2 regions of the Virgibacillus alimentarius genome follow, and region 2 is predicted to be linked to the other one. Evidence: a T-box and tRNA genes for the amino acid it is inferred to sense, from the RefSeq annotation. Region 2 holds a T-box; the other holds one or more tRNA genes.
What was found. The T-box of region 2 lies ahead of ileS (isoleucine--tRNA ligase). A T-box ahead of a tRNA ligase gene usually reads a tRNA of that ligase, here a tRNA-Ile.
Positions count from the first base shown of each region.

Region 1: it encodes a tRNA-Ile, which carries the amino acid that the T-box ahead of ileS (isoleucine--tRNA ligase) is inferred to sense. The anticodon was not compared.

Region 1 is NZ_JAGIKX010000002.1:29,825-42,008, forward strand. It holds gene J2Z81_RS02260 (peptidoglycan D,D-transpeptidase FtsI family protein) at 1-1,059, opposite strand, end outside; gene J2Z81_RS02265 (MFS transporter) at 1,139-2,410, opposite strand; gene J2Z81_RS02270 (superoxide dismutase) at 2,561-3,172, opposite strand; tRNA gene J2Z81_RS02275 (tRNA-Phe) at 3,422-3,497, opposite strand; tRNA gene J2Z81_RS02280 (tRNA-Ser) at 3,530-3,622, opposite strand; tRNA gene J2Z81_RS02285 (tRNA-Ile) at 3,629-3,705, opposite strand; tRNA gene J2Z81_RS02290 (tRNA-His) at 3,731-3,806, opposite strand; tRNA gene J2Z81_RS02295 (tRNA-Met) at 3,821-3,897, opposite strand; tRNA gene J2Z81_RS02300 (tRNA-Asn) at 3,906-3,977, opposite strand; gene J2Z81_RS02305 (Na/Pi cotransporter family protein) at 4,347-5,969, opposite strand; gene J2Z81_RS02310 (NfeD family protein) at 6,196-6,825, opposite strand; gene J2Z81_RS02315 (hypothetical protein) at 6,883-7,221, shown strand; gene J2Z81_RS02320 (MATE family efflux transporter) at 7,256-7,639, opposite strand; gene J2Z81_RS02325 (DUF2624 domain-containing protein) at 7,820-8,104, shown strand; gene J2Z81_RS02330 (deoxyribonuclease IV) at 8,157-9,050, opposite strand; gene J2Z81_RS02335 (DEAD/DEAH box helicase) at 9,087-10,406, opposite strand; gene J2Z81_RS02340 (Nif3-like dinuclear metal center hexameric protein) at 10,450-11,565, opposite strand; gene J2Z81_RS02345 (tRNA (adenine(22)-N(1))-methyltransferase) at 11,546-12,184, opposite strand, start outside.
Region 2 is NZ_JAGIKX010000001.1:49,850-62,033, reverse strand. It holds gene J2Z81_RS00325 (dihydroorotase) at 1-78, opposite strand, end outside; gene J2Z81_RS00320 (aspartate carbamoyltransferase catalytic subunit) at 38-961, opposite strand; gene pyrR (bifunctional pyr operon transcriptional regulator/uracil phosphoribosyltransferase PyrR) at 1,140-1,682, opposite strand; gene J2Z81_RS00310 (RluA family pseudouridine synthase) at 1,861-2,772, opposite strand; gene lspA (signal peptidase II) at 2,753-3,235, opposite strand; gene ileS (isoleucine--tRNA ligase) at 3,352-6,111, opposite strand; T-box leader at 6,178-6,394, opposite strand; gene J2Z81_RS00295 (DivIVA domain-containing protein) at 6,460-6,960, opposite strand; gene J2Z81_RS00290 (YlmH family RNA-binding protein) at 7,046-7,822, opposite strand; gene J2Z81_RS00285 (YggT family protein) at 7,825-8,100, opposite strand; gene J2Z81_RS00280 (cell division protein SepF) at 8,107-8,550, opposite strand; gene J2Z81_RS00275 (YggS family pyridoxal phosphate-dependent enzyme) at 8,566-9,240, opposite strand; gene pgeF (peptidoglycan editing factor PgeF) at 9,271-10,086, opposite strand; gene J2Z81_RS00265 (YlmC/YmxH family sporulation protein) at 10,150-10,422, opposite strand; gene sigG (RNA polymerase sporulation sigma factor SigG) at 10,552-11,331, opposite strand; gene sigE (RNA polymerase sporulation sigma factor SigE) at 11,457-12,176, opposite strand.

The DNA.
Region 1 (12,184 bases), on a different contig from region 2:
ATTAATGACAACAGCGAATGCATCGTTCAAAAATCGGTTTGCATGCGGGTGTTTTTGAATTGCTGTTTTCAGCTCTTTTTTTACAATTTTATCTACGCGTTTTTGCAGTTCCATGTCGATAGTTAAAACTAAATCTTTCCCGCGCTGTCCTTCTACAATAACCTCGGAATCAATTACTTGTCCAGATTTCGTTGTTGTATATTGCACTTGCTCTTTTCTGCCACGTAAAACTTCCTCATATTGTTCTTCCAAACCACTTTTACCAACACGATCATTTCTACTATAACCTCGTGTTAGGAAATAATCGATTTTTTCCGCAGGGAGTCCCTCTTCTTGCGATGTAATCGATCCTAGAAGTGATTTAAAGCTATCCTTAAATGGATAGGAACGATTCCAGTCGGTTGTAGCATTAACTCCAGGAAGTTGGTCTAAATGTTCTGCAACACGTGCATATTCTTTCGGAGTAACATCTTCGTTTTTAATTATTTGTGGAGTTAGGGAATATGCTTTATCCAACTCTTTTTTAATGACCATTACCTCAAGTTCTTGTTTTGTAAAATCACTAATTTCTTTCTCTGTTATCCGGTCTAAAATCGTATCGTATTGTTCTGCATTACTCATTTCATTTGCTTCTTCTTCAGAAAGGCGTTTATCTGCTTCTTTTTTATTTTTTAAATACCAATACTCTTTTTTGTTGCGTTCAGTTAAGCCATCGATTCGCTCTTTACTGTCCATCGATATATATTCCGCTAATTTTTCCGCTACTTTTAATTTATCTTCAGCCTGTGTACCTTTTGCTGGTGTATAAGTTATTGAATATAAAGGTTTATTGTCTACGATTACATTTTGATTTCGATCAACAATTAATCCACGAGGCACAGGAATTTTGGTTGTATCTTTAATTGTACGGTCAATTTCTTCCTGAAACCCTTCGCCATGTAGTATTTGAACAACTCCCAATTGAAGAATTAAGCCACAGAATAGTAGAAACACGATAAAAAAGATGATATTTAAACGGAAAGGAAGTTGTGGTCTTTTTTTTCTTTTTTTATTTTTCACTATTTATTCCCCTCATTTTGTCTAAAGCTATATAAATCCTTTCCTATTATAGCATTTAATTTATGAAATTCTAACTCATTTAACGATTTTTTTCATCAGTTATTCGATCTTTTATCATGATTTCTTTTTCTGGGGAGCTAGTCAAATATATATTTTTTACAAATAAATAAATAAAAAGATGACCTGAACCAAAAATCATTAACAATATAGGAATTGCCAGTTCAGAAGAGAAATTGATAACAGTCAGAAGAAAAATACTAATGGATATTACTCTCCCGATATTCACAAAAAATTCTCTGACAACGATATATTCAACACGTAAATCTTTTGCATCCCGCGCCTTACCGATTACATCATAAGTTAATGATACATACGGTACACTGATAATTGGATAGGCAATACCAATTATAATCGCATATATAAGCAATTTGGTATAACTAATTTGAAATAAAATGATATAAAGTGAAAAGTACAGCATGGCAGCTCCAATTAATATAGCTAACTTCCTTCGGGCGGGTTTAATGAATTTCGTTGCAATAAAATAAAATACTAATGATAAACCAGATAAAAGTAAATTAAACATACCCAAGGCAAATTCACTTTTGGTCACTAAAAATACCCAGATTGTGATAACAAATAGGAAAATCCCTTCCCTTAAACCTTGGAAAATATGGGCATATAAAATTCGGTTCCAATTTTTATTATGGTGCCTTTCTCTTAAAATTTTTTTAAATTGAAAGCTTCCTTCTGCTTGACGCCGTTTTAAAAAGAAGCTACAGGCTACAGCACAGATAAACAAAATAAAAGAAATCGTAAATATTGTCGTATACCCTGTATTATCTGACATTTTCGCAATGATAAACCCAGCAATTAACGGGCCAACCATTCCTCCAAAAGATTGCAAGACACCTAGGAATCCATTAAAAAAATCACGTGTATCTGGTTCGGTAATTTCAAATGTTAAAACATCAAAAGCAAGCCAGTAAAATCCATAACCGATACCGAGCAGGCTCCCGAGTATGAAATTATAAGTAGCTGCCTTTTCTCCAATGATTAATACACTCATAAAAAATACAGATAAGAAAATAACCCCTAGTCTTAATACAATAATACGATCAATTTTTTTTGCAGTCTTTCCTGCCAAAATGAAAGTAATAGGTTGAAACAGGTATATAGCTAGGTTATAAACAGCGATAGTAATATAGTCACCCGCTTGTTTCCATAAATAAACATTTACAAAAGTGTTAGAAAGAAAAAGCCCTAACGAATAGAGCCCTCCAATAATTAACAAAAAAATTAAATCACGATCAATATCCATTTTTTCTGATAAAAAACTAAGTTTTTTTTGCATATCTCAAGGCTCCTTTTTCTCTTTAAATAGTGTGAGCAAATCGGCATGAGATATACAAAAAGCCCTCACAAAAAAATTTATATAAAGCCAATATAGCTGTTTTTGCATAAAAAAATACGAGGATATTTCCTCGTATTTTTAAACTCATTCTTATTTAGCATTGTTATAATTCTTGGCTACCTCATCCCAATTTACTACATTCCAGAATGCAGAAACATATTCAGGACGTCTGTTTTGATAGTTTAGGTAGTATGCATGCTCCCAAACATCTAACCCCAATATAGGCGTTTTCCCTTCCATTAAAGGACTATCTTGATTAGGAGTACTCATTACTTCTAGTTCACCATTATTAACTACTAACCATGCCCATCCAGAACCAAAACGTTTTTTTGCAGCTGTTTCGAATTCTTCTTTAAATTTATCAATGCTTCCGAATTTACCATTAATTTTATCAGCAAGTTCTCCTGATGGATTTCCTCCACCGTTTGGTGATAGAACTTTCCAGAAAAGACTGTGGTTAGCATGTCCACCACCGTTATTTCGTACTGCAGTACGGATGTTTTCAGGTACATTCTCTAAATTGCTTATAAGGTCTTCTAACGATTTAGATTGAAGGGTTTCATTACCTTCTAAAGCACCATTTAGGTTTGTAACATAAGTATTATGATGCTTTGTATGGTGAATGTTCATTGTTTCCTTGTCGATTGTTGGTTCTAAAGCATCGTATGCATAAGGTAGTTCAGGTAATTCAAATTTAGCCATGATTAAATTTCCTCCTTCAAAATTATTCTAAAGTAAAAGGATATATTATTCACCTTTACTTATCAAGAGTACCAAAGCGTTTCAACTCATGCAAATATTTTGCATTCTCTTGAAGTCCTTGATTAATGTAAGTTGGATGAAAGATGATCTACGCTTTCACATACTTTTTCTAGCAATAAAATAAACAATGAAATTTCAGAAAAATTACCCTCAAAAAAAACAAGCATTTTTGCTTGTTACGTCATTTAGTGGTGGCTCGGGACGGAATCGAACCGCCGACACAAGGATTTTCAGTCCTTTGCTCTACCGACTGAGCTACCGAGCCATTATTTCTATTTATCTTAGCAAGTTTATGTATGGAGGAGGAAGAGGGATTCGAACCCCCGCGGGCTTTGACACCCCTTTCGGTTTTCAAGACCGACCCCTTCAGCCAGACTTGGGTATTCCTCCGTATAATGGTGGACCCTGCAGGATTCGAACCTGCGACCGATCGGTTATGAGCCGATAGCTCTAACCAACTGAGCTAAGGGTCCTTAATAAAATATTTTACTAATGTAATGGGGCGACCGGTGGGAATCGAACCCACGAATGCCGGAGCCACAATCCGGTGCGTTGACCGCTTCGCCACGACCGCCAAATGAAGTAGATTGGTAGCGGCGGAGGGGATCGAACCCACGACCTTACGGGTATGAACCGTACGCTCTCGCCAGCTGAGCTACACCGCCAAATAAGGCTCCACAGGTAGGATTCGAACCTACGACCGATCGGTTAACAGCCGATAGCTCTACCGCTGAGCTACTGTGGAATGATTTTAGTATCTATTAACAATCGTTCTTTTTCCCTGGCATCTACATGTTTATTTACAGTTAATTGGTTCTTCAAGGTTACTTATAACTAGATCGGTAAAGTTTAACAAGTAATTAGTTAATCAAATTTACATTTTCTCTATGAGATAATGTCTTTATATTTTTTGATATTGGTTAGGCACGAAATATAATTTATCATGTTCGACACGATCTGTCAATTATTTTCTTGAAATATTTTTTAAAATATTTTTTTAAATAATTAGTATGTATTGTTGTCTTTAGAAACAACAATACATACTATAGCACTTTCTTATATAGTTTTCAATACTAAAATTCAATTATTTTCTTAAATACATAAATGATGCGATTTAATCCAGTACCTCTTCTGCTATATTTACTGCATGGTCACCAATTCTTTCTAAATTACTTAATATATCGACAAAAACAATGCCTGCTGAACCGTTACATTTTCCTTCATTCATGCGAATAATATGTTTTTTACGATAATTTCTCTCCATTTTATCTATTTGATCTTCTTTTTGTGCAACAGCAAGCGCTTCTTCTCTATCCATTGTCTCAAGAGCTTTAACGGCCTGCTTTACGGTTAAAATCGTTAAGTCAAACATATCATTCAGGTCTTCTTGTGCCTGTTCTGTAATATTAACTTTGTTTGAAATTTTATAATCAATCAGTTCAACGATATTTTCGAAATGATCCCCAATTCGTTCAATATCGCGAACGGTGTCCATAAGTGAAGTGTGTTTTGCACTTTCTAATTCTGTCATTGTTCCACTGGAAATGCTTATCAAATAATCCGTTATTTCCCGATCGAGGTTATTTAAAGCTCCCTCAACTTGAACAGCCATCTCCGAATATTTTTGCTGTTGCGTTGTTAAATATAAATTCGTCTCCTCGAGGCCTTTGTATGCGTATTCGCCCATGCGAACAATTTCGGATTTTGCTTGATCTAACGCTAGGGTCGATGATTGTTGAATAAATATAGGATCCAAATGCTTTGGCTTATACTCAATTATTGTATCTTCACCCGGTATAATTTTTGTAACTATCCATGCAAGTATACCAATAAAAGGAAATTGAATAACTGTATTGGCCATATTAAAACTTCCATGTGCAAATGCAATTGTCATTTCCGGATTTAAATTTAATTGGCCTTGTAAATAGCTCACGAACGTTGTAAATAAACTTAGAAAAATTAAAAAGATAGCTGCACCCATTAAATTAAAAATAACATGTGTAAATGCAGCTCTTTTTGCTGCAACTGTCGCACCAAGTGATGCTAAAATGGCTGTTATAGTGGTTCCTAAGTTATCTCCCATCAAAACGGGTATAGCTGCTTTTAGTTCTATTGCTCCTTCAGCAAACAACCCTTGGAGTATACCAATTGTTGCACTAGAACTTTGTACAATTAATGTGAAAACAGTACCAATAACAACACCTAGTATTGAATTATCACTCATACTGACCGTGAGTTCATGGAATGCTTCTAAACTGCGCAGCGGTTCCATACCAGCACTCATTAAATCCAACCCAAAAAATAATGCACCAAACCCAAAAATAGTTTGTCCAATGGCATTCACTTTTTGATTTTTAAAGAAAAATAGTAAAAAACATCCTACAGCAATTATTGGTAAAGCGTATTCCCCGATATCCAGGCCTATAATAAACGCAGTTATGGTGGTACCAATATTTGCCCCCATAATAACGCCTATCGCTTGTCTTAAAGTCATAAAACCAGCATTAACTAGGCCTACAGTTAACACAGTAGTACCTGAACTACTTTGTATAAGAACAGTAACAATAATTCCAGCTAATACACCCAAAAAAGGATTACTTGTAAATTTGTCAAGAATATCTCTTAACCGATCTCCCGCAGATTGCTGCAATCCATCTCCCATGTATTTAATGCCTAATAGAAAAATACCTAAACCGCCAATAAATTCAAACAGCATAGCTTGTACATCGATTTCCAATGGTTAAACCTTCCCTTCACTTTCTGTCAGATTATGTCGTATACCATTCCATTATTAATAAATAACTTTATTTTGTAAAGTATCTTCGCAAATACTTTACATTAAATTTACAAATCACAAATGATACTTAAATTAGTTTTTTAACTTGACTTGTTTAATATGTTTGATATGTTGGCTGTAAAAAAACGCAATGAACGAAAGTGATCATTCATTGCGTTTTTTTATTTTATAATTGCTTCACCAAAATTTTTGTACCATCAACTTCTATTACTTGTATTTCATTATTTTTGGGGATCCATTGTCCATTTGAAATGGCACTGTAATCCTTATCATTAATCCGAATTGTTCCTACAGGTCGTAGGTCATTTAGTGTAATTCCCTTTTCTCCGAGTAGCTGATTATAATCAGCGTTTAAAGAATTATAGCCAGCCTCCTTCGTTAATCTGTCTTTCAACATAATTTTATTCCACATCTCCCGTTTCTTAAAGATTTTCAAGAAAATGAAGGAAGTTCCCGCTCCTATTAAAACACCACAAATGGCATATATCCCAGCAGTAAATGTAGGAGAAGCTAATGCAACAGAGGTTAACATTACAACTAATCCAATTGCTGCAAGTGTTCCGTCATTTAATACTTTTCCATCAATGATAATTAGTAATAAACCGATAAAATAAATAATAAGCATAAGAACAAAGGATTGAGTTTGAAGAAATACTGAAAAATAAACAGTGATAAACCCTATCCCTAATATTGCAAATCCTCCACGCATATTAACAAGAATTTCTCCTATTAAAAATAGTGTACCAAGTCCTGTAAAAAGTAATGCCAACCAATCTGATGAAAGAAAAAATTCCACGATTTTACCACCTTTTAAAATAATTTTTTGGTGATTTTTTAATTAAGGAGTTTAAATATGGAGTTTAAAAGGATATGTATCATTTTATTTCTTTTCTTATTTATTATGAGTATCTATAAAGATTTAACAACAGGAATCATAAAAAATACGCTAGATACAAAAATTGATACAGAAATTACAGAAAAAGCTAATATTCGTACTGCAAAAATTAAAGTATATCCCGGAGATACAGTATTATCAATAGTTGAGCAAATAAATAACAATCATCACCAAACACCAAATATTGACATTGAGCAAATTATCATTGATTTTAAAAAAATAAACCCTGATGCGGATCCATATAAACTAGAAATTTTTAAATATTATTATTTTCCCTTGTACCATAATAACATATAAATGGAAAGAGGCCGATAATAATCAGCCTCTTTCTCTACACGAATGGAATAACAAAAAGCGTAATTAAAATTGATATTACACCCGCAGCTATAGCTGTATTTCCTAATGCATCTGCACCACGACTTCTGGAAATAAAACCTAAAATAATCCCAGCGCCGCCTAAAATGATTGGCATCATAAAAAAGGATATGACTGATAAAGCGATACCAATCCATCCATAAACACTGTTTACTTCTGTATCGTTATCTTCTTCATCTACACGAAGCTGCTTATCAAAATCATCAGCACTAATTTCTTCTGCTACTTCTTCATCATTTCTTCTGCTTTCAGGGGTGACAGCAGGCGGTTCAGTTAAATTAGAAGATACCAGATCATCGTTTGACTTTTCCATTTCCTTTGTATGATCATGTTCATCCATAATGCTAATACCTCCTTTTGCTGTTTGAGGTGCATGTATAGTTTATGATTACTTTCTAATTATCATTTATGTTACATTTTACCAAGATTACTTCGGTTGGTTATTTTTACTTTCAATTGGTTAATTTTTAAGCATTGTTGCATATAGTAAAGAGAATAAGTTAAGGAGAATGATAAATATATGTCTAATTTTTTAAAAAGTTTAATCATAAAAAAGTTAGAGAACCTTACGGCTGATGAATTATTATATTATGCTAAGCAATATGGATTTTCCGTTACTGAAAAGGAAGCAAAGGATATTACGACTTATGTGAAAACTCATCCTATAAACCCCTTTGATGAGAATGAACGTATTAAAATGCTTCAAGCCTTAACGCAAATAACAAACGCTGAAACTGCAAAGAAAGCACAAAAAATATTTAATGAGCTGGTACATTCTCAAGGTTTAGGTCATCTTTTTTATTAATTTAAAATATCAAAAAAGGAATGAGGCCCTTGGGAGCGTCATTCCTTCATTTTTACTGGCTAATAATTTCATTTTTTAAATCAGGTTTGAACTCTCCTTTTTTTATCATTTCGATTTCAAACTTGTAAGGAGGTTTTTTATTCTTTTTGTCTTCCCCTACATATGGTGTCTCTAATATTTTCGGAAGTTCTTTTAGTTGTGGATGATGTACAATATAGTGCAGAGCTTCAAAGCCAATGTAACCAAAACCAATGTTTTCATGTCGGTCTTTTTGTGCACCTTGTTCATTTTTACTGTCATTAACATGAATTACCTTGAGACGATCAATTCCAATAATTTTATCAAATTGATTCAACACCCCATCAAAATCGTTAATAACATCATATCCGGCATCATGAATATGGCAGGTATCTAAGCATACAGAAAGTTTTTCATTATGGTTAACGCCATCTATAATGGATGCGATTTCTTCAAAACGTCTACCAATTTCTGTTCCCTTTCCAGCCATCGTTTCAAGTGCGATTTGTACATTGCTCTGATCATCTAATACCTCATTGAGCCCTTCTACAATTTTTGCTATACCTTTTTCAACTCCCGCTCCAACATGTGCTCCTGGGTGAAGAACTATTTGTTTAGCACCAAGTGCCTCCGTCCGTTCGATTTCATTGCGTAAAAATGTGACACCTAAATCAAACGTTTCACTTTTAACGGTGTTTGCAATATTTATAATATATGGTGCATGAACAACAATATTATTCATGCCTTTCTCATCCATATGAGCTTTTCCTTTTTCAATATTCAGTTCTTCAATTGGTTTTCTGCGGGTATTTTGAGGTGCTCCCGTATATATCATAAATGTATTTGCGCCGTAAGAGGCCGCTTCTTCACTCGATCCTAATAACATTTTTTTCCCGCTCATTGATACATGAGAACCTAAAAAAACCATTCTTTGCCCTCTCCTATCTTATTTGTGTTTTCTTTTTTATCTCTTTTTTTTGGGGTTCGATTTTTTTTGTAATTGTTTTTTGATTGCATCATGCTGTTTTTTCATTTTCTTTTTGTAACCGGGTTTTACTTTTTTTGCCTTTTGTACTCTTCTCCATGCTTCTTTCTCTATGTTTGTAGTTGTTTTTGTTCGCAGGTTCCGTTCATTCCAAGCTTTTGCTTCTACCCACTGTCCATTTTTGATATCAGTATATATAAATGGTAAACCCTTTTGTTCTAACTTTTTAATTAAATTTAAATCTGAATCATTGTAAAGGTTTATAGCAGTTCCTTCCATTCCTGCTCTTGCAGTTCTTCCAACACGATGGATATAAAAGTCTTCTTCTTTGGGAAGCTGGGCATTAATAACATGACTGACCCCTTTTATATCAATTCCCCTTGAAGCCAAATCAGTTGAGACAATATATTGATAACGCAGGTTTTGAATGTCTTTTAACGTACGTTTCCTATTTCTGGGAGATAAACCACCGTGTATAAGTCCTACATTTAATCCTCTTTCTTGTAGGTCAGCCTCCAATTGATTTGCTTTATCTTTACCGTTAGTAAAAATTATAGCTAAATAAGGGTTTACTACTTTCGAAAACTCCTTAATAACATCTGCTTCATTTCGATGTTTTAATGCAATCAAATAATGCTTCATTGTCTCAGGAGATAACTGATCCTTTATTTTAACATGTATAGGATTTTTTAGATACTTTTTGAAAAAATGCTCTAGTCTTTGCGGAATTGTTGCTGAGAAGACAAGCAGTTGTATATCTTCTTTTGATCGAGTTAACAACCGATCTACGTCACTGAGAAATCCCAAATCTAACATTAAATCTGCCTCATCAACAACAAAGGATTGAGCAGTATAAATTGATACTGCTCCGTTTTTAATTAAGTCAAGTATCCTTCCAGGAGTTCCAACTATAATATGTGGCGGTTGTTTTAGCTTTTCAGCCATCTTTTCTCGGTCCGTCCCACCAACCAAAAGTTTAGATATCCATTTGCCGTCTTTATTGGCATAGTGCGTAATTTTCTTAACTTCCTCATAAATCTGCGTAGCAAGTTCACGTGTTGGGGCAGTAATAACAAATTGAACTTCTTGTCTCTCTGTTTTCATTTTTTGAAATAGAGGAAGTAAATAGGCATGTGTTTTTCCAGATCCTGTCTGAGATTGTCCAATTACGCTTTCCCCTTTTAGAATGGAAGGCATAATTTTTTGTTGTATTTCAGTAGGTTTTTGAAAATTTAATTGCCTTATAACATTATTAAGTAAAGAATGAAAAGCAAATTGCTTAAAATCAGTATTTTTCATCATTGTAACTCCTTTTGATGATTACGATCATCAAGCTATAGATTTAAATAAATTGAAACGGTTCTGTCTTTGTTTCTGATACAATTATTTCTAAATTTTCATTTGGAAGCTTTTGATCTAAATATTGTTTTGTTGCTTGTTTCATGACCTTCTCAATATAGTGCCCCGCATCAATTACGGATAAACCCATTTCCCACGCATCTTGGGCATTGTGGAAAGTCATATCACCAGTTATATAAACATCAGCTCCCATTTGCTTCGCTTGATAAATATACTTTTCACCGCTTCCTCCTAATATAGCCGCTTTATTTATTTTTTTTGTTAAATCGCCTGTTACACGAACATGTGGTATGTTAAAATCCTTTTTTACTTTTTCAGCCAGCGACTGCAGGGTCATTTCCTTGTTTAATGAACCAATTCGCCCAATGCCATATGCCTGGCCCTCGTTGTTTACGGGGTATACATCATATGCAACTTCTTCATATGGATGTGCTTGAATAGCTGCATCCAAAACATCATTAAGCTTCCTCTCTTGTACAATTGTTTCTATTTTATGTTCATTAACATATTCCAGTTTATTCTGTATCCCAATATGAGGATTTGTTCCTTCGAGCGGTTTAAATGTACCCTGACCTTCTGATTGAAATGTGCAGTGGCTGTAATCCCCAATATGACCTGCACCTGCATTACTTAAAGCTTCACGTACATTTTCTATATGGGTATTAGGTACATAAACGATAACTTTAAAAAGTTTTTCAGAATGCGTTTTGATAAGTATTTTTCTATTTTGAATTCCTAAGTAATCACATAATATATCATTAATGCCTCCTGTTGCTATATCTAAATTTGTATGAGAGGCATAAACAGATATATGATGCTGTAATAGTTTCTGAATGGTTCGACCTTTTGATTGATCTGTGTTCAACCGCTTTACAGGTTTAAATAATAATGGATGATGAGCTATAATTAAATCTACCTCTTTTTCTATAGCCTCATCTGCCACTGATTCCAATACATCCAAGGTAATCATAATTTTTTTAACAGATTTATTAAAGGAACCCATTTGTAAGCCGACATTGTCCCAATCATATGCAAAATCTTTTGGTGCCCATTCTTCCATTACCTTAAAAATTTCTGAATTAATAATACTTTTTTTCATTCTGCAAAACCTCCTCTATCCAATCTAATTCCATTTCAAATTGTCTGATTTTTTCTTTATGTAAAGTATTTGCTTTTTTTATCTGCTCAAGCGTTGCTGCTCGTTTAGAATGCTCTGAACGCCATTTTTTATAAAAAACTGGATTTGGATTTGACATTAATAAGGGGCCGAAAAATAGCTGTTTTTCTTCCAGCGTTGACTTACTAGAATTTATCTCATCTGCTTTATCTCCGACAATTATTTCATAAATATGGTTGTTTTCTTCTAAAATAATTTCATTTGTTAATTTAAAGCCATTCGATAAAAGCCAACTTCGCACATTTTGTTCTTCTATATTAGGTTGAACAATTATTCGCTTTACATTCAAAAGTTTATCCCGGCCATCATCTAAAATACTTTTTATTAACGAACCACCCATTCCTGCTATTACGATTTCGGTAACCTCATTTTTATTTAACACTTCTAAACCATCACCGAGACGGACGTCTACTACATTTGTTAATTGATATGATTCAACTGTTTTACAAGCACTGAGATAAGGACCTTCATTAATTTCACCAGCTATAGCTCTTGCCTCATTATCCTGTAAGCATATATAACAGGGAAGATACGCATGGTC
Region 2 (12,184 bases):
TTTATCGATAAATACGTCACAGGCTTTCACTTCATTGTTAGGCAGTAATTGTTTGGCGTTTTTCAATAGCATGCTCATGAAGTATCCCCCATTCTTGTAATAGTTTTATAATGATTGCCATTCTCATGTAGACACCATTTGTCATTTGCTTAAAGATTCTAGACCGATCACATTCTACTAAATCTGTATCCATTTCAACCCCACGATTGACTGGTGCAGGATGTAAAATGATTGCATGAGATTTCATTCTTCTTTCCCGTTCTTTCGTTAAACCAAAATTTTCCAAGTAATGATACGTATTACCACTTGAACTCTTATGTCTTTCATGCTGTATTCTTAAAAGCATTAACGCATCACAAAGCTCTACTGCTTCATCCATAGTAACATAAGGAAAATCTAATGTATTGTCTTCAAAGTTTGGTGCTGCACATAGATACACATTAACACCAAGTTTTTTTAATGCATTTGCATTGGACCTTGCGACTCTACTATGTTTAATATCGCCGGCTATAACGATATTTAAGCCCTCAAAATAACCGAACTCCTGATATATTGTTAGGAGGTCTAGCATACATTGTGTTGGATGTTCTTCCTTACCAGAGCCCCCATTAATAATCGGTATATTAACATTAGCATTTATTTCGTTAATCCAATTATCTGCAGGATGCCGAACAACAAGCAGTTGTGCACCAATCGATTCAAATGTTCTAGCTGTATCGTAAAGCGACTCCCCTTTTTGCACGCTAGATGTTTCACTATGAAAATCCAGCTCTTCTAAACCTAATTTCTTTTGTGCTACGATAAAGCTCATTTTTGTTCTCGTGCTCGGTTCGAAAAATAAATTAGCCGCAAATATTTGTTGATTAATGTAGTATTGCTCTTGTTTAAATTTTTCAGCAGTTTCTATTAATGAGATGATGTTTTCCTTACTTAGCTGATTGACCGATATAAAATGTCGCATTGGTATCCCTCCAAAAGTTGGTTTAGTCTTGCCCAGGTTTCACGCAATCTTCGTGTTGTTCTTATTTAATCCATTAAAAAACCTCTTTGCAAAGGTCGCAAAGAGGTATACGTATAGTGTTAACACGTATCTTGGCAACCTTTTAAACCTCTCTGGATTTAATTAAAGGTCATACGATTTAATTTTCGTACAAAGAAACTTCATCCCGATCGTCTATTTCGATTAATTGAACACCGATAATTTCTTTTTCAGATGTCGGGGTGTTTTTACCAACATAATCGGCCCGAATTGGCAATTCCCGATGCCCCCTGTCAATAAGGACTGCCAGTTGCATTTGCGATGGTCTTCCTATATCCATCACAGCATCCATCGCAGCTCTAACTGTGCGTCCAGTATACAATACATCGTCAACTAGGATTACTTTCTTTCCTGTAGGATCTTCTTCAATATTTGTTTCTATTAACTCTGGATCCTCATTCTCAGTTACTCGTTGTAAATCATCTCGATATAAAGTAATATCTAGTTCTCCGATTGGTACCGTAATATTTTCTATTTGTTTAATTTTTTCTTGAACTCTCCTTGAGATCGGAACGCCTCTTGTTTTTATTCCTACTAATAAAAGGTTTTCTCCCCCTTTGTTTTTCTCAAGAATTTCATGTGCAATTCGTGTTAATGCCCGATTAATTGCTGGCTGATCAAGGATTTCAGTTTTCTTCTTCATTCATTTCACCTCAAACTTAGGAATCGGTTCAAAAAAATACCTTTTTTCCAAGAGGAAAAAAGGTATTTAGACATATGTATTTCTACATATGAACGCCGTTTCCTTTTTAGCCTCACAGGACTAGAATTAAAGGATCATTTCATTTCTTTATTAATTATGTCAAACATGTCTCTATTTGTCAATACATTTTTTCTAATTGAGTCAACAGCTCCTGGAATTTGGATGGAGCTTCTGCTTTAAAATGCATCCATTCCTTTGTTGTTGGATGAGTAAAGCCTATACTTCTTGCATGCAGAGCTTGTCCTCCAATATCAAAAGTTTTTCGAGGACCATATTTGGGATCTCCTGCTAATGGATGTCCGATATATTTCATATGCACACGGATTTGATGTGTCCTTCCCGTTTCTAGTTGACATTTAATATGTGTGAAATTCTTAAAACGCTTAAGTACATGAAAGTGAGTAATTGCCGGTTTGCCTTGGTCAACAATTCCCATTTTTTGCCTATCTTTAGGATCCCTTCCAATTGGTGCATCAACTAATCCATTTTCATGATCAATAACACCATGAACAATAGCTTCATAAATTCTTTCTACTTTTTTCGCTACTAGCTGCTCGGCCAAATGAATATGCGTTGCTTCATTTTTAGCTACGATTAACAAACCACTTGTATCTTTATCAATACGATGGACTATTCCTGCCCGTTCTATTCCATTTAATTCTGAAAGATGGTCACAATGAAAAAGCAATGCGTTCACAAGGGTTCCCCTTTGGTGTCCTAAAGAGGGGTGTACAACCATTCCAGCAGGTTTATTAACAACTAATAGATCCTCATCCTCAAATAAAATAGAAAGGGAGATATCCTCCCCTTCAACGGAAAAGCTCTCTTTTTCGGGGACTTTCCATTTTAATTTATCTCCTTCAGCGCATTTGTAATTAGGTTTTACCACTTTTTCATTTACTGTTACGAATTTTTGAGAAATCCATGACTGGATTTGAGAACGTGAATATTCTGGATTAATGACCGCCAGTAGCTTATCTATTCTCATGTGATGCTGTTCAGGTAATACTTTATAATTTTGTTGTGTCATGATGTACCCTTTCCTTTCTTTCATCCATAAAAGTAAAAATTAAGAGCAAAATTACACCAACAACTAATGCTGAGTCAGCTATATTAAAAATAGGATAATCATAGTTAAAAATAATAAAATCCAGAAAGTCTACAACTTCTTTGTGAAGAATTCGATCGATAAAGTTCCCGATCGCACCACCTAAAACAAAGCTGAGCGAAACAGCCAATAATTTGTTTTCCTTTCCATATTTATGTAAATAAAAAATAACACCGATAACAACAATGACCGTTATAATATAAAAGAAATTCATTTTCCCCTCTAATATTCCCCATGCTGCACCTGTATTGCGGTGAGACGTCAGATAAAAAAAGTTTTCGATCACAGTAATTTGATCATATATTTCCATATTTTTCACAACCATCCACTTAGACAATTGATCAATGCCAATGATAGCAATCGTAATCACATAATACCAGTACATACCCTGTCCTCCGATTCTTAACAAACTCTTCCCAAGCATTTTACCACAAGAAATAAAAAAGTGCTCGTTTAGCCAAAAATATCCCTCTATGATGAGAGGGATATTTTTATAGATGTTTAAGCTTCTGAATAATGGTCTTTAACGATCGTTGCACAGCGTGTACATAACTCTGGGTAGTCTTTATCATCTCCAACTGTTTCCGAAGATATCCAGCAACGTTCACACTTTTCACCAGGATGTTTTTCGACTAGGATGTCAACATATTGATAGGATTTTGCACGATCATTTGCATCACTGATATTTAATCTTGATACGATAAACAATTGATGCAAGTTTTGAATGTTTGTTAATATTTCTTTTGTTTTTTCATCTTTTGGAATGATCGTTAATTCCGCTTCTAATGATTTTCCTATAACTTTTTCATTTCTCGCTTCTTCAAGTGCTTTTAAAACATCATCCCGAACATGCATGATTTGAGCCCATTTTTCTAATTGGTTTTCAAAGCCAGCAACTTCCCGTGCTTCTGGAACATCTGTTAACTGTACACTTTCTTCTTCCACACCTGGGATATATTCCCATATCTCTTCTGCTGTATGTGGAATAATTGGTGCGAGTAATTTTGTTATAGTAATTAAAATCTCGTGATAGACTGTTTGAATGCTTCGGCGACGGCTGCTATCTTCCGCTTCAATATATAAAATATCTTTAGCAAAGTCCAAATAGAAAGAGCTTAATTCATTGGCACAGAAATTATGAACTTCGTGATAAACAGTTGAAAACTCATATTTGTCATAGCCTTCACGTACTTTTGATACTAAGTTTTGCAAGCAATGAAGCATGTATCGATCTACTTCTGCTAAATCCGCTTCGTTGATTTTGTCTTTTTTCGGATCAAAATCAGCTGTATTCGCAAGCATAAATCGAACGGTATTTCTGATTTTACGGTAAGTTTCTGAAACTTGTTTTAATATATCATTTGAAATTCTAACATCAGCCTGATAATCAACAGAAGCTACCCATAAACGTAGAATATCTGCCCCAAGCTGCTTTAATACTTTGTTTGGCTGCATAATATTTCCTAATGATTTACTCATTTTTCTTCCATCGCCATCCAATACAAACCCATGGCTAATGATAGTTTTATATGGAGCTTTTCCAGTCACTGCAACAGCTGTTGATAAAGAAGAGTTAAACCAACCGCGATATTGGTCACTTCCTTCTAAATAAACATCTGCAGGACGGCGATGATCTTCTTTTTCTAGTAATACGGCCTCATGAGAAGAACCAGAATCGAACCACACATCCATAATGTCTGTTTCTTTTGTAAACGTACCATTTGGACTATGTTCTGATTTGAACCCTTTTGGCAATAAATCTTTCACTTCCCATTCAAACCATATATTGGAACCATGTTCTTTAAATAATTTAGAAACATGTTCAATTGTTTCATCTGTGATAATAGGTGTTTTATCTTCACCATAAAATACTGGGATAGGAACACCCCAAGTACGCTGACGAGAGATACACCAATCCTCGCGGTCTCTAACCATATTATATAATCGCGTTTCTCCCCAATGCGGATACCAGTTAATTTCTTTTATTTCTTTTAAAATATCCTGACGAAAATCTTTAATCGAGGCGAACCATTGAGATGTCGCACGGAAAATAGTTGGTTTCTTTGTACGCCAGTCATGTGGATAAGAATGTGTAATGAATTTTAAATCTAATAACGCACCAACTTCATCCAGCTTTTCTGTGATTAATTTATTCGCTTTATCATAGAAAAGCCCTTCAAATCCAGGAGCTTCTTCTGTTAGAACACCTTTCTCATCGACTGGACATAATGCTTTGATTCCGTATTTTTGTGCTACATAAAAATCATCTTCCCCGTGACCCGGTGCAGTATGAACACAACCAGTTCCCGCTTCCATCGTAACATGATCACCTAACATAATAATCGAATCACGATCATAGAGCGGATGCTTGGTGATGATTTGTTCTGCCTCTTTTCCTTTAAACGTTTTAAGTACTTCAGGATTATCCCATCCCAATTCTTCCGAAACCGTTTCTAACAAGTCATGTGCAACTATATATTTATCTTGCCCTGCATTTACAACAGCATATTCAAATTCCGGGTGCAGACTAATTCCTAGATTTGCCGGTATTGTCCACGGCGTAGTTGTCCAGATAACAAACTTTTCTCCACCTTCAAGAAGCTCTTTTCCATCTGTTACTTCAAATGAAATATAAACAGAAGGAGAACGTTTATCATGATATTCAATTTCTGCTTCAGCTAATGCAGATTCAGAAGAAGGTGACCAATATACTGGTTTTAAGCCTTTGTAAATATAACCTTTTTTGGCCATTTCTCCAAACACTCTTATTTGAGCTGCTTCATAATTTTTTGTCAATGTTATATAAGGATTATCCCAGTCTCCACGAACACCTAATTGTTTAAACTGGGTGCGCTGATTATCTAATTGGTCCATTGCATATTCTGTACACATTTTTCTAAATTCAACAATGTCTAATTTCTTACGATCTATTTTTTTCTTTTTTGTCAAAGCTGTTTCTATTGGAAGCCCATGTGTATCCCATCCAGGTACATAAGGAGCATGAAAACCAGTCATTGATTTATAACGAACAATGAAATCCTTCAGAATTTTGTTTAGAGCATGCCCAATGTGTAAATCACCATTAGCATATGGAGGACCATCATGCAGGATAAATATTGGTCTTCCTTTTGTTTTGTTTTGAACCTTTTCATAGATGTTATTCTCTTCCCATTGCTGTCTGCGAACTGGTTCTTTATTTGGCAAATTTCCGCGCATTGGAAATTTAGTCTTAGGCATAACTAGTGTATCTTTGTATTCCATCTTGCTTTCCTCCTTTAATTTTATCCATATATATTATATAAATATAAAAAGTCCTCAACATCCCTAAAAAGGGACGAGAAGACTCGCGGTACCACCCTTATAAATTTAAAATAACGTTTTAAATTCACTCTATACTCGTAACGTGAATAGGACGGCCATTTCTACTGATTTCGAACGACTACTCCAGAGTGATATTCTAAAAGTTTCTCTGCATCAGGCTTTCACCGTTTCCTGACTCGCTTTTCAGATCATACCTTTATACTGTCTCCATCATTGTATTTATTTAAATATAGTTTTTTAGTATGAATTATATGTAAATTTGCAGTGAACGTCAAGTTTTATCAATTATTATTTATTCCCCGCTTCTTCTAATTCATCGCTTATTTCTGTATCAAATAAATCTTCCCAATCATTTGTACTAATTACATCTAACTGAGCTTCAACCAACATCCTTAAACGTGTTCGGAACACTTTTGCTTGTTTTTTTAATTCTTCTACATCCATAGCGATTCGTCTTGATTTACTCAATGCTTCATTTATAATTCGATCCGCATTTTTTTCAGCCTCTTTAATAATGAGTTTCGATTCCTTGGTCGCATTTCCCTTTACTTCCTCGGCCGTTTCCTGAGCGACCAAAATCGATTTATTTAAGGTTTCTTCGATATTCGTAAAATGACTAAGCCTTTCCTCTAATTGAGCCACTTTTTCTTTTAAATCGTTTGTTTCCCTAATTGAAAGTTCGTAATCTTTAATGACCTGATCTAAAAATTCGTTAACCTCGTCTTCGTCATATCCGCGAAAACTCCTTGTAAACTCTTTATTATGGATATCTAGCGGTGTTAATGGCACACTGGCCACCTCCTTCTACTTCATTAGAATTAATCTACACGTTTTTATTCGACAAAAAATGGTGAAATCCTTCAACCCACTTCAGTTATTTTAAAAGGGCGGTAGTGATTTTAAGCTTATTTTTTTTCGTTCTCCCATTTATATGAAGGAGTTTGCTTCGGCCTCTGCCGCGAAGAGAAATCATATCTCCAGACTCAAGATTCATTTTTCCGTCTTCTACAATTTTGAAATTTACTTTTACGAGCTTTTTTTCAATAAAATCTGCGGCCTCTTTCCGTGATAAATGATAGATTGCCTTTACAATAGCATCTAGGCGCAAAGAAGACACTGTTTTATCAGATTCAATCCACTCTAGCTCTCTTTCGATTAAATGAGATAAATCTTTTGAATCAAGATTGATGCTCGAATTTTTCACATTGGTTAAATTCACACTTACATATGGAGCGATTTCACTTGCTACAACAATTTGTATCATCCCATTTTCAACAAAAATATCACCAAGTTTTTTCCGTTCAATTCCCAAGGACAAAAACGCCCCCATAACATCTGGGTGTGATAAAGAGACGAATTTTTCTGCGTACTTTCCTTCTAAAAGTGTAAGATTAAAAGACGCAGCTGTTACATCTTCATAATACGGGGCAATGATGACACGTTTTCTTTCTGAGTGCCTCCCTCCACCATAGGACTGCACTTGCAGTTCATCATTTGAAGGACCTATAATCGCCTCGATTATTTGCTGCTCGCGAGGATCCAAGAAATCTGTTAATTTCATCTGAAACGTTCTTTCTACATGTTCCCTCCAGGATAAAACTTGATCAATAAAAGGTTGTTCTTCCTTGCGAAAATGTTGATAAATACTCATTGTTAAAACCAGCCCATCAGCATATCGAATAGCACCGGTAATCCATAGGACCTGGCAAAAAACAGGACAAATATGGCTACGATGGGCGATATATCAATCATTCCAAGAGGTGGAATAATTCTTCTGAAAGGTTCTAAATAAGGTTCACAGATTTTAGTCAAAAATTCACCAAAAGCCGATTCTCGGGCCCCTGGAAACCAAGACATGAGAATATATACAATTAACGCAAAACTGTATATTTCTAGTGCAAAATAGAGTACATTGTATAGCTGCATCATCTTCTACTACCATCCTTTTTGAAATTCATCTTCACTGCTGGCCAATGATTCCGAGATAGAACCCGATACATTAACGTTATCAGGTGTACATAAAAATGTCTCCGAACCCAGTTTTTGTATATCGCCATTGACAGCATAAACAGTGCCACTGAGAAAATCAACAATTCGCTTGGCTTGTTGATGGTCAACTCGCTGCAGATTTATAACAACAGCACGACGGCCAACAATATTATCTGCAATTTCTTGTGCTTCATTGTATGTTCGCGGTTCACAAAGCACTACCTTCGAAGTAGGGTGCTGCATACTCGTCAAGTTGACGACCTTATTCGGGCTCTGGGTTTTGCTTTGTCCCGCTGGCTTGTCCATCGCATCTATCTCTTCTGTTTCTTCCATATATTCATATTCATCATCCATTGTAAAGAATGTCTTAATCTTATTTTTGATACTCATGGTTACACCTCACAATTATTCTGATCCAACTAATTTTGAACCAATACGTATATGTGTGGCACCTTCTTCAATAGCTATTGTGTAATCATTACTCATTCCCATTGATAAATACTCACAAGGTGCGTGTGTTAATTTTTCTTCTTTTACCATGTCTCTTAACTGTGCTAACCTTCTAAATGTTGCTCTTAGCTCTTGTTCATCATCGATATGCGGGGCCATCGTCATTAAACCGACAATTCGGATGTTCTCGAACTTTTCCATTTCTTTCACAAAGGATAAAACATCCTTTGGAGACAGACCGTGCTTTGATTCTTCCCCACTAACATTGACTTGAACAAAACAATCCTTCAACTCATTTGTTCGTTTATTGATTTCCTTTGCAAGTGACGTACGATCTAACGAATGAATAACGTCTACTTTGTCAGCTACACTCTTCACCTTTCTTGATTGCAATGTACCGATAAAGTGCCATTGGACGTTATCTTGTATATGTTCATATTTCTCCAAGAACCCTTCTTGACGATTTTCACCAAGATTTGTAATTCCCGCCTTTATTGCTTCTTCTGTTCGTTCTATTGTAACATATTTCGTTACTGCAATTAGGGTAATTTCATCTAAATTACGATTGACTTTTTCACAAGCCTGTTCCATATTACGACGGATATGTTTAAGATTTGTTTCTACTTCCATTCCTTTTATCTCTCCCTGTTTCATAATCACTTACTCTTTCAAGTAACCTATGTAACCTAACATTCGACCTGTTTTTCCATTCTCCCGGCGGTGGGAATAAAATAGACTATTATCTCGAAATGTGCAATATTGTGTTACATCTATATTATTACGTAAAACCCCAGATTGCAAAAGGATATCTACATTTAGCTGCTTTAAATTTAATAAATAACGATTATTTCCTTTGGACTTAATTGCATTTTGCCGATATTGTGGATCTATCTTATGCATTACCCGACTATCTATTTCATAATATTCCTGCGATATACATGGTCCAATTGCTGCAAGCAGATTCGAAGCGTTTACACCGAGGGAACGTAATGTATCTACCATTTTTTGAGCAATTTTATTTGTCGTTCCCCTCCAACCTGCATGTGCGATACCAATATATTCTGTTACAGGGTCAAAAAAATAGAGAGGAGCGCAATCTGCATAAAAAGCTGTACATAATATCCCTGTTTGATTGGTGATTAACCCATCTATTCCTTTGATGGAAGTTTGGTTCGTTGTGGCTCCTTTGCCTTTATCTTGTTCCCCAATTATTTTTATATTTGTATCGTGAACTTGTTCCCCAGAAACCCAGTTTTCTAATGGAAAAGATAAGTTTTCAGCTAATCGTTGCCTGTTCTTGATAACATAAGGCCGCCAATCATCAACATGGAAACCAAAATTAAACGATTCATAGGGAGAGCTGCTGACTCCCCCATTTCTTGTTGTAAAACCAACTTGTAATTTTGAATGGATATTCTGCCACTGTGCTATATGTAAAAAAGATTGATTAGAATGGTAAAAAGCTTCTTTCTCCATATTGAAACCTCCTGACTGATTCATGTACTATTTTAGCATATTTGGGTTGTACCTCCTTCTTTTTCAGTCAGGAAAGTTTGATTCCGGATACAATGTTGGCTCTTTTACTTCTTTTACAAGAATGACATCCGAACCAATTGTTATAATTTTCTCCCAGTGAATGATTAGCTCATCCGATTTTCCAAATAAACCACTTCTTTTATCTCGGACGACAATGATGATTGCAGTTATCTTTCCACTGTCTGGATCTATTTCAAGATCATAAATATGCCCTAAACGTCTCCCATCTTCAATCACGATAATTTCTTTTGTTTGCAGCTCAGATAATTTTATCAACCCATTCACCTACCTTATTTTATCTATATGCAGTAAACGAACATAATACAATAAAAAAAAGACAGACACTAATATAAGGAACCAGTGTCTGTCTTTTCTATTTCCACTTAATCATATTATTTTCTTTTTTTATTCAAACATTTCTTTATTCATTTGATGGATGGCAGACTTTTCAAGCCTTGATACTTGTGCTTGCGATATTCCTATTTCTTCCGCAACTTCCATTTGTGTTTTTCCTTGGAAAAATCGCTTATTTAATATCATTTTTTCCCTAGCATTTAGTTGATGCATCCCTTGTTTCAACGAAAGTTTATCATCCCATGTTTCTTCACTATCTTTGTCATCACTTATTTGATCCATCACATAAATCGGGTCTCCCCCATCATTATAAATAGGCTCAAATAAAGAAACGGGATCTTGGATAGCATCCATAGCAAAAACAATATCAGCATGAGGAATACCCATTTCTTCAGCAATTTCCATTGGTGTCGGTTCTTTTGATGTTTTATTCACCAACTTTTCTCTGACTTGCAATGCTTTGTAGGCAATATCTCGCAGTGACCTCGATACTCTAATTGGATTATTGTCCCTTAAATACCTTCGAATCTCTCCTATGATCATAGGTACAGCATAGGTTGAAAAGCGAACATTATGACTTAAATCAAAATTATCTATCGATTTCATTAAACCAATACAACCTACTTGAAACAAATCATCTACGTATTCACCACGGTTATTGAATCGCTTAATAACACTTAATACAAGACGTAAATTTCCATTTACTAGTTCTTCTCTTGCTTCCAAGTCTCCTTCTTGTAGTCTTACAAACAATTTGCGCATTTCATCGTTCTTTAATACCGGTAATTTCGATGTATCAACACCACATATCTCAACTTTATGTCTGATCATTGTGTTCTGCCCTCCCAGTTGGTGATGCTGTTCATGGACAGTATCTCCCTCTAGGAGGTTTTTTATGCAATCAGCTTCATGAAAAACAAGGCATAAAATTACCGCTAAAACCTATAAAATAAAGGCTAAACCATCTTATTAAATTCTTTTTTTAAGCGTCTAATGATTTTCTTTTCTAACCGTGAAATATAGGACTGAGAAATTCCAAGCATATCTGCTACATCTTTTTGTGTTTTCGCTTCTTCGCCAACTAATCCAAACCTGAGCTCCATAATTTGTTTTTCACGATCATTTAATTGCGATAATGCATTTTTCAATAAACTTTTATCCACTTTTTTATCCAAATTTTTTGTTATAATATCTACTTCAGTTCCTAGTACATCAGATAATAACAACTCATTGCCATCCCAATCAACATTTAAGGGCTCATCAAAAGATATTTCCGTTTTTAACTTATTATTTCTTCTTAAATACATTAATATTTCATTTTCAATACATCTTGATGCATAAGTAGCTAATTTTATTTTCTTTTCTGGATTAAATGTATTTACTGCTTTTATAAGTCCAATTGTTCCGATACTTATTAAATCTTCAATATTTATTCCTGTATTTTCAAATTTTCTGGCAATGTATACGACCAGACGTAAATTACGTTCAATTAACATTGCTCGAGCTGATTTGTCTCCTTTTGGGAGCAGTTTTAATAACTCTTGTTCCTCTTCTTTTGACAGTGGCGGTGGCAAAGCTGCACTTCCACCTATATAATAAATTTCATCCGATTTGAATCCTAATTTAATTAATAGTTTATACCACCATAAACGCAGACGTAATTTTAAAATTCTCAATATTTACC